2 regions of the Polaromonas sp. UC242_47 genome follow, and region 2 is predicted to be linked to the other one. Evidence: predicted binding sites of a transcription regulator. Region 2 holds the regulator's gene; the other holds the start of a gene.

Region 1 (5,832 bases), on a different contig from region 2:
CGTTCACTTCGTGTAACTCCCTGCCCCCCGAGGGGGCCGCCCGCCTGCGGCCCGGCAAAGCCGGTTCCGCGGCTCAGGCTGGCTTGAAGCGGTTCGTGTCGCATCGCCTTTTGTTTGGGAGCAGAAGTCATTGTGGGCACTTTTCGGCGCTTGGTAGAGTCGGACGGCCATGACTGAACTGCGCAATGTCGAAGCCGATCTTTCGCGCTTTCGCATGCGTGTGCTGGCCGCCAGCCTGGTGGTGCTGTTCGCCTTCATCCTGGTGGCCTCCCGGCTGATTTACCTGCAGGTGATCCGCCATGATGATCTCAATGGGCAGGCTGAAAGCAACCGCACCGCGGTGGTTCCGATTGTTCCCAATCGCGGCCTGATCCTGGACCGCAACGGGGTAGTGCTGGCGACCAATTATTCCGCCTACACGCTGGAAATCACACCGTCCAAGGTGCGCGACCTGGAGGAAACCATCGAAGCGCTGGGACAGCTGGTGGAGATCCAGCCGCGTGACAAACGCCGTTTCAAAAAGCTGCGTGAAGAGTCCAAAAGTTTTGAGTCGCTGCCTATACGCACACGCCTGAGCGACGAAGAGGTGGCGCGTTTCGCCGCGCAACGTTTTCGCTTTCCCGGTGTCGACATCAAGGCACGGCTGTTTCGCAACTACCCGTACGGCGAGTTGGCAAGCCATGTGGTGGGTTACATCGGGCGTATCAACCAGGCCGAAAAAGAGCGCATCGAAGACAACAGCGAAGAGGGCAACTACCGCGGCACCGACTACATCGGCAAACTTGGGGTGGAGCAGGCCTTCGAGCAGCAGCTACACGGCACCACCGGCGTCGAGCAGATGGAAACCTCGGCGGGCGGGCGTGCCGTGCGCAGGCTGGCCAGCAACCCGGCCACACCCGGCAATACCGTCAGGCTGTCGCTGGACATAGGCCTGCAAAAGCTGGTGGAAGACCTGTTTGGCACGCGGCGCGGCGCGCTGGTGGCGATGGACCCGCAAACCGGCGAGGTGCTGGCCTTTGTCAGCAAGCCGACCTTTGACCCCAACCTGTTCGTGGACGGCATCGATCAGGAGAGCTGGCAGGCCCTGAATGAATCCATCGACAAGCCGCTGCTGAACCGGGCGCTGCGCGGTACTTATCCGCCGGGCTCGACCTACAAGCCCTTCATGGCCATGGCCGCCCTGCAGACCGGCACCCGTTCGGCCACCACGCTGATCAACGACCCCCTCTTTTATATGTTCGGCGGTCGCCGCTTTGGCAGTCCCGCGGGCGAGCGCGGCGGCGTCATGGACATGAACCGCGCCATCGTCGAGTCCAGCAATGTGTACTTCTATTCGCTGGCCAACGAACTGGGCGTGGAAACCATACACGACTTCATGGCGCCACTGGGTTTTGGACAGATCACCGGCATCGACATCAATGGCGAGGTACGCGGTGTGCTGCCCAACCAGGCCTGGAAACGCAGCTATTTCAAACGCCCCGAGCAGCAGAAATGGTTCGCCGGGGAAACCATCTCGCTGGGCATTGGTCAGGGCTACAACAGCTTCACCATGCTGCAGCTGGCGCAGGCGACCGCCGCGCTGGCCAACAACGGCATCAAACACAAGCCCAGGCTGGTGATGGCGACGCAGGACACCGTGACCGGCCAGCTGCATCCGCTGCCCGCCGATCAGCCCGTTGATCTGGGCTACAAGCCCGAGAACGTGGCCATTGTGCGCAAGGCGCTGGTCGGCGTGGCGCAGGGGGGCACCGCCGCCCGGGTGTTTGCCGGCGCCGGCTATGTCAGCGGCGGTAAAACCGGCACGGCGCAGGCGGTGAGCATGGGCCAGAAAGAAAAATATAACAAGGCCAGAATGGAAGAGCACCAGCGTGACCACGCGGTCTATATGGCGTTCGCGCCTGCGGACAAGCCCAGGGTCGCGCTGGCGGTGATCGTGGAAAACGCCGGCTGGGGTGTCGGCGCGGCCGCACCGATGGCTCGGCGGGTGTTTGATTACGTGCTGATGGGCCAGTACCCCAGCGAGGATGACCTGGCGGCGGTGCAACAAGGCTTGGGCGCAGCCCCCATAGGCAAGCCGCGCCAGGTGGCCGACATGATGGCGCAACTGGTGGCGGGCAGCGGCGGCGCAACGGCACAGACCAAGGCCGATGCGGCGAGCGCAGTTCAGCCGGCCAAGGCGGAAAACCCGCTGAAACCCGTCAACCCGGCCAAGGCCCAGGTCCGCGACCCAGCCGTCAGCAAGCCGCAGGCAGCGCCGCTCAACACGGACGCCAACTAAGGCGCGTTCCGGACGGTCCCTGGCGGCCTTTTCCGTTTCCCGCTATTTCAGAAACGCATCAAAGCCGGTTTTCAGGATCAGCAGGCTGACCACACCGATAAACACGATGCGCACAAAACCCGCGCCGTGTTTGAGCGCCAGCCGTGTGCCCAGCAGGCTACCCACGACATTGGCAACAGCCATGGTCAGCGCAAAATGCCACCAGACATGGCCCTTGTAGGCGAACAGTGCCAACGCGGCCAGGTTGGTGGCCGTGTTGAGCAGTTTGGCCGAAGCCGAGGCATTCAAAAAGTCGTAACCCAGCCAGCGCACAAACAGGAAGACAAAAAAACTACCGGTGCCGGGCCCGAAAAAACCGTCGTAAAAGCCCAGCACCAGGCCGATACAGCAGGCCGCGGCGGTTTCGGCGTGGCCGCTGAAACGTGGGGTGTGGTGGCGTCCCAGCTCCTTTTTCACCAGGGTGTAGAGCAAGACCGCGAGCAGGATAAATGGCAGGGCCTTGCGCAAAAAGCCCGGATCGATGACGGTCACCAGCCAGGCCCCGCCCAGCGAGCCGGCAAAGCCCGCTAGCGCTGCCGGCAGCAGGGCAGCCCAGCGCATGTCCACACGGCGGGCGTACTGGGCGGTGGCGACCGCTGTGCCCCAGATTGATGCACCCTTGTTGACGCCGAACAGGGTGGCTGGATGGGTGGTGGGGAAAACCGCGAACAGGGCCGGCACCAGAATCAACCCGCCGCCCCCCACAATGGCGTCCACAAAACCCGCCAGCAGCGAGGCAACCGTCACGATCATCAATTCCATGGGGACGATTGTCGCATCGGCCCGGCTCGGGGCCGATGGGCACCGGCTGGGCGCGCAGCGCTTGGTGCTGTCCGGGGATACAGGGGCAAAAAAAAAAGCGCCGGGCTTGCCGGCGCTTTATAAAAAAACATCTCGTTGGATGCCGATATTGTTCTAGTTGCTTGTGTTTGTCTCCTCGGCCCTCTGCGAGCCCGGGGGCTCGTCTGCAGGTCCACCAATGTAGGCTGTGCACCCGGTTTGTGCATCGGGATTTTCCCTCGTTCTGGTAAATACATCGTCGGAACGGGCTGGCATGACTTATGCCTGTTGTGGTTCTTGTTGAGTTCTGCCGCACAAAAACGGGAATCACTATGCATACCAGGCGCGTTGTCACATGGGGTGTGGGTCTTTGGCTGTGTTTTGCCGCCTGTCAGGCCGGCGCGCAGCCACAAGCTGGGCCAGGGGTGGCCGATGAGGCCGCTGTCACGGTGCCCGCGCCGGCGGTCGCGCTACCGGCCGGGCCTGCAACGCCGGCTGCTCCCCTGACCCGGCCCGGCCTGGTCGGGGCCGACACCCTCAACGCGGCGGATACGGCCTGGATGATGACCTCGACCGCCTTGGTGCTTTTGATGACCTTGCCGGGCATTGCCCTGTTTTATGGCGGCATGGTGCGCAAGAAAAATGTGCTGAACAGCATGGCTTGCGTGGTGGCGATTTGTGCAGTGGTCAGCCTGCTTTGGTTTGCTGTCGGTTATTCCCTGGCCTTCACGCCCGGCAGCGGCGCTTGGGGCCATTACCTGGGCGGCACCGAGCGGCTCTGGTTTGCCGGACTGGACTACATCAAGGACACGCAGAAGGTGGCGGTCAGCCATATTGCGCCCAACATTCCCGAGGCTGTGTATGCGATGTTCCAGCTCACGTTTGCCATCATCACGGCGGCCCTGGTGGTCGGCGCTTTTGTCGAACGTATGCGTTTTTCCGCGATGTTGTGTTTCATCAGTCTGTGGACGCTGTTGGTGTATGCCCCGATCGCCCATTGGGTCTGGGAGCCCAATGGCTGGCTGGCCCAGTTGGGTGCGCTGGATTTTGCGGGCGGTTCTGTGGTGCATATCAATGCCGGTGTGGCCGGGTTGGTCTGTGCTTATGCGCTTGGGCCACGCACCGGTTATGGCCGTGAGGCGTTTACGCCATTCAACCTCGGTTTGACCATGGCCGGCGCCGGCCTGTTGTGGGTGGGCTGGTTTGGGTTTAATGCGGGTTCTGCGGTGGCTGCGGATGGGCGTGCCGGCCTGGCGATGGTGGTCACACATATCGCTGCCGCGGCCGGCGCCTTGTCGTGGATGGTCGCCGAGTGGCTGGTGCGTGGCCGTCCTACCTTGCTCGGCCTGTGTTCCGGCCTGGTCGCCGGGCTGGTGGCCATCACGCCGGCAGCGGGTTTTGTGTCGCCCCGCGCGGCGCTGGTGATCGGTCTGGTGGCCGGTATGGCCTGTTATTGGGGCGCCACCGGACTCAAGCGCTTGCTGCAGGCCGATGACTCCCTGGATGTGTTTGGCGTGCATGGCGTGGGCGGCATTGTGGGCTCCTTGCTGACCGGCGTGTTTGCCAGCAAAACCATTTCAGGCGTGGAGGGCAGTGTGTGGACTCAGGCCATTGGTGTTGGGGCCGTGCTGTTGTATAGCCTGCTTATGACCGCGCTGGTGTTGTGGCTCACTTCGCTGTTTGTCAGCCTGCGTGTCAGCGAAGCCTCGGAGTCCGACGGCCTGGACATCGCCCAGCATGCCGAGCGCATGGGCACCTGATGGAAGGGCATGCCATGTCCTCCACCGAAAAAATTGCCATTGCTGCTCATCTGCACGTGTTGCTGCGCCGCAAGACCGGGCGTGTGACCGACACCGAATGGCTGGCCAGCAACGCGGCATACGCCGCCGAAATTGTTCGCTTCGCGCGTGAGAAAGCGGCCGAGGACGGACATGTCGATCTGGGTGTCTGGGCCGACAGGCTGGAAGACATCATGGCCGTCCCGGACGCGAAATACCGGGTACCGCTGGCGCAAGTGATGGCGGATGCCGTCAAGGCGCGTACCTCCGCCGCATCGGCGCCGCCGCTGGCGGACGCGCAGAGTGCGCGTTCTGTGAATACCGAGGAAGAGATTTATCCCGCGTCGGGGTTTATCGAATCAAGCTTTGGTGCCCTTTTTGGCGACAGCGAAGCCCAGCGTAAGCGTGAGCGCCGCGATCCCAATGCGCCACGTTATGTGAAAGGCCTGCGCTGACCGTGGGTGCGCCTTCCCATGGTTCGTACATTCCGTAACCTGCGTACTCCAGGCGCACGCCCGCGCTGAAGCCCAACATTCCCCAGTCCTTCCTTGTCGCCGTCACTGATAAGTTGTTCGCTGTTGTAGCAATAGGTAACAAATTGTTTGTGGCCGGGGGCTGTGCGGGCGCTAGCATAGCGCCCTTGCATCATGGAAGAGGACTTATGAAACGGACGTTGATCACATTGGCGCTGGCCCTGGCAGGTATTTGGGCCGGCCCGCTACACGCCCAGGCGCGGCAACTGGTGCTGGGCATCAGCGAAGGCACGTCGGGTGGCCTGGACCACGCCCAGGTGATGACCAAATACCAGGGGCTGGCTGAAATTATTGGCCGGGCCGCGAAGGCCAAGGTCAGTGTGGTTTTCGCGCGCGAATTCAAGCAACTGGAAGACGGCATGCAGACCGGCCGTTTTGACTTCGTGATGGCCAGGCCCAGCGACTACCCCGCACGCGGGATGCG
Region 2 (5,832 bases):
AGAACTGGAATCCGAACGCACCGCTGTACGGCAAAAACCCGGCCAAACCGGCGTCCGCGCCGGCAGCTGCTGCCACGTCCGGCGGGCCGGTGACCGATGTCACGCCGCAGGCGCCTGTGGCCGCGCAGAAACCCGTGGCCGACCCGACCGTCAAGCCCGTGAAGCCGCCGTCGGCCGACCCCATCGGCGACCTGGCCAAAGCCAAACTGGCGGCGCCGGCTGCTGCCTCCGGCCCGGACCCGTTCAACTATTTTGTGCAGGTCGGGGCTTTCCGCACGCCTGAAGACGCCGAACAGCAGCGCGCCAAAATTTCGCTGATGGGCCTGGAGGCCAAGGTGACCGAGCGCGAACAGTCGGGCCGCACCGTGTTTCGCGTGCGCCTCGGGCCTTTTGATAAAAAAGAGGATGCCGACAAAGCCAAGGAGCGCCTGGATGGCAGCGGCATAGAAACTGCTCTGGTTCGGGTTCAACGCTGAACTTTCTGACGCCAGGGTGTCCAACCTGGTGCACTAATGGAGAAATGATTGATGCAAAGACGTGAATTTTCGATATCCGCCGCTTCCGTGGCTGCCGCCGCATCCCTGGGCGCCTTGACGGCGCCGGCCCAGGCCCAGGGCAAACCGCCCCAGGCGGGCAACGACTACCTGGTGCTCGACAAACGCGCCTCGGTCAATGCGCCGGCCGGCAAGGTCGAGGTGGTGGAGTTTTTCTGGTACAGCTGCCCGCATTGCAATGCCTTTGAGCCGGCGTTTGAGGCCTGGGTCAAAAAAGCGCCCAAAGACGTGGTGGTGCGGCGTGTGCCCGTGTCCTTCCGCGCCGACTTTGAGCCGCAGCAGCGCCTTTACTACGTGCTCGAAGCCATGAACAAGGTCGAGGAACTCCACAAAAAGGTGTTTTTCGCGATTCATAACGAACGCCAGATGCTGAACACGCCCGAGCTGGTCGCCGCCTGGGCCGATAAGCAAGGCATCAACAAGGCCAAGTTTGTGGAAATGTACAACTCGTTTGACATCGCCGCCAAGGCCCGCAAAGCCACGCAGTTGCAAGACGACTACAAGGTGGACGGCGTGCCGGCCCTGGGCGTGGCCGGGCGTTTCTATACCTCGGGCGAACTGGCAAAAACCATGGATCGCGCGCTCTTGGTGACGGATTACCTGATCACCCAGGCCCGCAAGGGCTAAAAGCCCCCACGCTTGCCACTGCGTGTGCTGCGCTGCCCCCCGAGGGGGCTCATTTTCCTAGGGGCGGCCCGTCGGAAAATGGCGCAACCTCCACGTGGCCGGCTTGGTGCCGCCGCCGGGTATTTCGCCTCTCGACCCGCCCTGATCCGGCGGGTTTTTCTGCGCCTTGCCAATTCCGGGGAGTGCCATGGCTACAATGAAGCAACACCACCAAAGCAGCAAGATTCGTGCCTTTATGAACTACCCCGCCTGTGTACTGATGCTGGCCGCCACCCTGGCGGTCTTTCCGGTTGCGGCTGAAAAGGCCGATCGCGACCAGCCCATGAACGCCGAGGCCGACGCCTTGCGTTATGACGACCTCAAACAAACCAGTGTGTTCACCGGCAATGTCGTGATCACCAAGGGCACCATCATCATCCGGGGTGCGCAGGTCGATGTGATCCAGGACGCCGAGGGTTACCAGAACGCCATCGTGATCGCCGCGCCCGGCAAGCTGGCGTTTTACCGCAAGAAGCGCGACCTGGTCGACGAATATATTGAAGGTGAAGGCGAACGTATCGAATACGACAGCCGCGCCGACACCGTCAAGTTCATCCGCCAGGCCGTGTTGCGCCGCTATATAGGCGCGACCCTGGCCGACGAAAACCCACGGCAACCTGATTATTTACGACAACCCGACCGACGTGTTCACCGTCGACAGCGGCGAGAAAGCCCGCACGGCCAGCAACCCCTCGGGCCGGATTCGCGCCCTGCTGGCGCCGCGCAACCAGACGCCCGCGGCGGGTGCCGCCGGCACCCCGGCAACGGCGCCCCCCGGGTCAGCGCCAACGCTGCGGCCCAGTACCACGCTGGGCAATGACAAAAAATAACACCGCCTCCATGACCGAGTCTCCGGAAAACGCGCCCATCAGCCGCCTGGTGGCCACCGGCCTGCAAAAGGCCTACGGCAGCCGCAAGGTGGTCAGGGATGTCTCGCTGGCGGTGCAAAAAGGCGAGGTTGTGGGTCTGCTGGGCCCCAACGGCGCCGGCAAAACAACGTCGTTTTACATGATCGTCGGGCTGGTGCGCGCCGATGCGGGCGAGATCACCATCGACGGCCAGTCCATCGAACACATGCCCATCCACAAGCGTTCGCGCCTGGGCCTGAGTTATCTGCCGCAGGAAGCCTCGATTTTCCGCAAACTCACGGTCGAGCAGAATGTGCGCGCCGTGCTGGAACTGCAGGCCGACGAAGCCGGCAAGCCGTTGAGCGCCAAGGCCATCAACGAACGCCTGGACGCCTTGCTGCAGGACTTGCGCGTGGACCACCTGCGTGATTCACCGGCGCCGGCCCTGTCGGGCGGCGAGCGACGCCGTGTCGAGATTGCCCGGGCGCTGGCCACGCAGCCGCGTTTTATTCTGCTGGACGAACCGTTTGCCGGTATCGACCCGATTGCCGTGATCGAGATCCAGCGCATCATCGGTTTCCTGAAGTCGCGCGGCATCGGCGTTTTGATTACCGACCACAACGTGCGCGAAACCCTGGGCATTTGCGACCATGCCTGCATCATCAGCGACGGCCATGTGCTGGCCACGGGCACCCCTTCTGAAATTGTGAACAATGCCGATGTGCGCCGGGTTTACCTGGGCGAACATTTCAAGATGTGATCACTTTGGCTCCCCCCCGTTGTCGCTCACTGCGTGTAGCGCCCTCCCCCCTGCAGGGGGCGGCGCCTGCGGCCCGGCAAAGCCGGCTGCGCAGCCCCCTGCTGGCAAGAAAATCACGGGCACACGCCGGCCGCCGCGCCGGGCCGCCCCAAGCAAGGCCAGCCCCCTCGGGGGGCAGTGAACCACACGCAGTGGGGAGCGTGGGGGCACCATGAAACAGGGTCTGTCATTACGCGTTTCGCAGCATCTGGCGCTGACGCCCCAGTTGCAGCAGTCGATTCGCCTGTTGCAACTCTCCACCCTGGAGCTGAGCCAGGAAGTCGAGCAGATGCTCGACGAAAACCCGTTTCTTGAAGTTTCCGAAGAGGCCGCGCCGCGCGAGGATTTTGGCCTGGTCCAGGCCGACACGCCGGTCAGCCAGGAAACCCGTGAATTTGAATCCGCTACGGATTCCATAGCTGTCAGTGCAGACGGGGTGGGGGCTACAGGTCAAAATGATGCTGAACCCAGCAGCGAGGCCAAACTCGAGGAAAGTTGGGAGGGCGACGGCAGTGTCGACATCGCGCCCGACGACAACGAGTGGGGCGGCGACGCCGCGCCGCGCAAAAACAACCATGACGACAGCGAAGTCGATGCCGCCGATCTGGCGCGCAGCCATGAGTCGCTGCAAGACCATTTGCATCGCCAGGCCTTGTCCCTGCGCCTGTCGGACGAAGGCCGGGCGGCGCTGCATTTCCTGATCGAGTCGCTGAACGACGACGGTTACCTCGAAGACAGCCTGGCCGCTCTGGCCGCCGGCTTGGCCGGGGATGACCTGGAACAACTCGACGCACTGGTGCACGAGTTCACCGTGGCCCTGAAGCTGCTGCAACACATGGAGCCGGCCGGCGTGGGCGCGCGCAACCTGGCCGAATGCCTGGGCCTGCAGTTGCTGGACCACAAAAACTGCGACGAAACCCGCGCCGCCATCGCCATGTGCCAGCAACCCATGGAGTTGCTGGCCCGACGCGACGTCAAACGTCTGTCGCAGCTGTGCGGTTTTCCCGACACCGTGATCAAGGCCGCGATGGCGCTGATCGCCCGGCTGGACCCCAAGCCGGGCCGGCGTTTTGTCAATGTCGAGCGCAACCTGATCGTGCCCGATGTGATCGTGGTCAAGTCCGGCCGCGGCTTCAAGGTCTCGCTCAACAGCGACGTGATGCCGCGCCTGCGCGTGCACGACATTTATGCCAATGCGCTCAAGCAGAACCGGGGCCAGAACGGCCAGGCCCTGCAGCAGCGCCTGCAGGAAGCGCGCTGGTTCATCAAAAACATCCAGCAACGGTTTGACACCATCCTGCGGGTCAGCAGCGCGATTGTCGAGCGGCAGAAAAACTTCTTCACCCACGGCGAACTCGCCATGCGCCCGCTGGTGCTGCGCGAAATCGCCGACGAGCTGGGCCTGCACGAGTCCACCATCTCGCGTGTGACCACGGCCAAATACATGAACACGCCGTTTGGCACCTTCGAGCTCAAGTATTTCTTCGGCTCGGCGCTGGGCACCGAAACCGGCGGCAATGCCTCCAGCACGGCGGTGCGGGCGCTGATCAAGCAGTTTGTCTCGTCCGAGAGCCTGACCAAACCACTGAGCGACAACCAGATTTCCGAAATGCTCAAGGAGCAGGGTATCGAGTGCGCACGCCGCACCGTGGCCAAGTACCGCGAGGCTTTGCGCATCGCCCCGGCGAACCTGCGAAAATCGCTGTAAAGAGGATTTTGTACCTCCGGTGCCCGGGCGCGGGGTCCGGCATCCTCCAGCACCTCCTGCCTGCCGGTGTCCTGCGCCCTTGGCCCTGTTTCCCGATCACCCCATTCCCCGGAGCCCCTAGAGGCACCCCATATGAACCAACTTCAATTATTTTTACCTTGCGCCGCGGGTGTCGAGGAACTGCTGTCCGCCGAGGTCAAACGTATCACCGGCACCCAGGGCAAGGCCTGGCGCGCCGGTGTGCAGGTGGCCGGCTCCTGGCGCGACGCGATGCAGCTCAACCTGCACAGCCGTCTGAGCCAGCGCGTGCTGATCGAGCTGCAGCACAACCAGTACCGCAGCGAACAAGACCTCTACAACGCGGCGGCCGCCGTGGCCTGGGAAATCTGGTTCACGCCCAAACAGACCTTCAAGATCGAGATCACAGCGCAACACAGCCCGCTGACCAGCCTGAACTTTGCCGCGCTCAAGATCAAGGACGCGATCGCCGACCGCTTCCGTGATAAATACGATGTGCGCCCCGATGTCGACACCCGCTGGCCCGATGTGCGTGTGTACGTGCACCTGACGGTGGATACCGTGACCCTCTACATCGACACCTCGGGCGAGCCGCTGTTCAAGCGCGGCTGGCGCGAAGACAAGGGCGACGCCCCGTTGAAGGAAACCCTGGCCGCCGCTATGCTGGCCGCCAGCGGCTGGAGCGGCGAAGAAGGGCTGTGCAAACAAGGCGTGCCGCTCTATGACCCTTGCTGCGGCTCCGGCACCATCGTGATTGAAGCGGCGCAGATCGCCCGCAACATCGCGGCCGGCATGGGCCGGCGTTTTGCGTTTGAAAAATTTGTGCCTTTCCAGCCCCATGTCTGGGAAGGCTTGTTGGACCAGGCCGAAGCCGCCATCACCGAACCAACCGCGCCCATCTTTGGCAGCGATGTGTCTTTCCGCATGGTCGATTTTGCCGAGCGCAACGCCGAACGGGCCGGTGTGGCCAGCGCCATACAACTGCGCGGCGGCGACGCCCTGCAACGTATGCCGCCCGCGCCGTCCGGTGTGATGCTGGTGAACCCGCCTTATGGCGAACGGATTGATGTGGCCGGTGTGGCCGGTATTCCTTCGGTGCAGGGCCGCGACCAGCGCCGCACCGCGCAATTCCAGGGCCAGGGCATCGATGAGTTCGGCCAGCCTGTGCCGCAAGATGATCGCGCGGATTCCGAGGACGGCCCGCGGCGCGACCGCAGCGCCAACCCGGGCCGCGAGCAG

The links. Region 2 encodes sigma-54, which starts transcription at its own class of promoters, with help from an activator protein. Its sites were predicted from a motif close to TGGCANGNAANCTGCTTT; they were not measured.
Region 1: a site for sigma-54 is predicted at 3,368-3,385, ahead of ACHMXK_RS01420 (ammonium transporter). Genes of this name have one in related genera too.

The regions. Positions count from the first base shown of each region.
Region 1 covers NZ_JBIOAO010000001.1:286,107-291,938, forward strand. Annotated here, with positions in the region: gene mrdA (penicillin-binding protein 2) at 170-2,278, shown strand; gene ACHMXK_RS01415 (sulfite exporter TauE/SafE family protein) at 2,321-3,079, opposite strand; gene ACHMXK_RS01420 (ammonium transporter) at 3,658-4,857, shown strand; gene ACHMXK_RS01425 (hypothetical protein) at 4,872-5,330, shown strand; gene ACHMXK_RS01430 (phosphate/phosphite/phosphonate ABC transporter substrate-binding protein) at 5,537-5,832, shown strand, end outside.
Region 2 covers NZ_JBIOAO010000003.1:286,390-292,221, forward strand. Annotated here, with positions in the region: gene ACHMXK_RS23030 (SPOR domain-containing protein) at 1-476, shown strand, start outside; gene ACHMXK_RS23035 (thiol:disulfide interchange protein DsbA/DsbL) at 528-1,181, shown strand; partial or broken gene lptA (lipopolysaccharide transport periplasmic protein LptA) at 1,417-2,050, shown strand; gene lptB (LPS export ABC transporter ATP-binding protein) at 2,061-2,828, shown strand; gene ACHMXK_RS23050 (RNA polymerase factor sigma-54) at 3,040-4,575, shown strand; gene ACHMXK_RS23055 (class I SAM-dependent RNA methyltransferase) at 4,708-5,832, shown strand, end outside.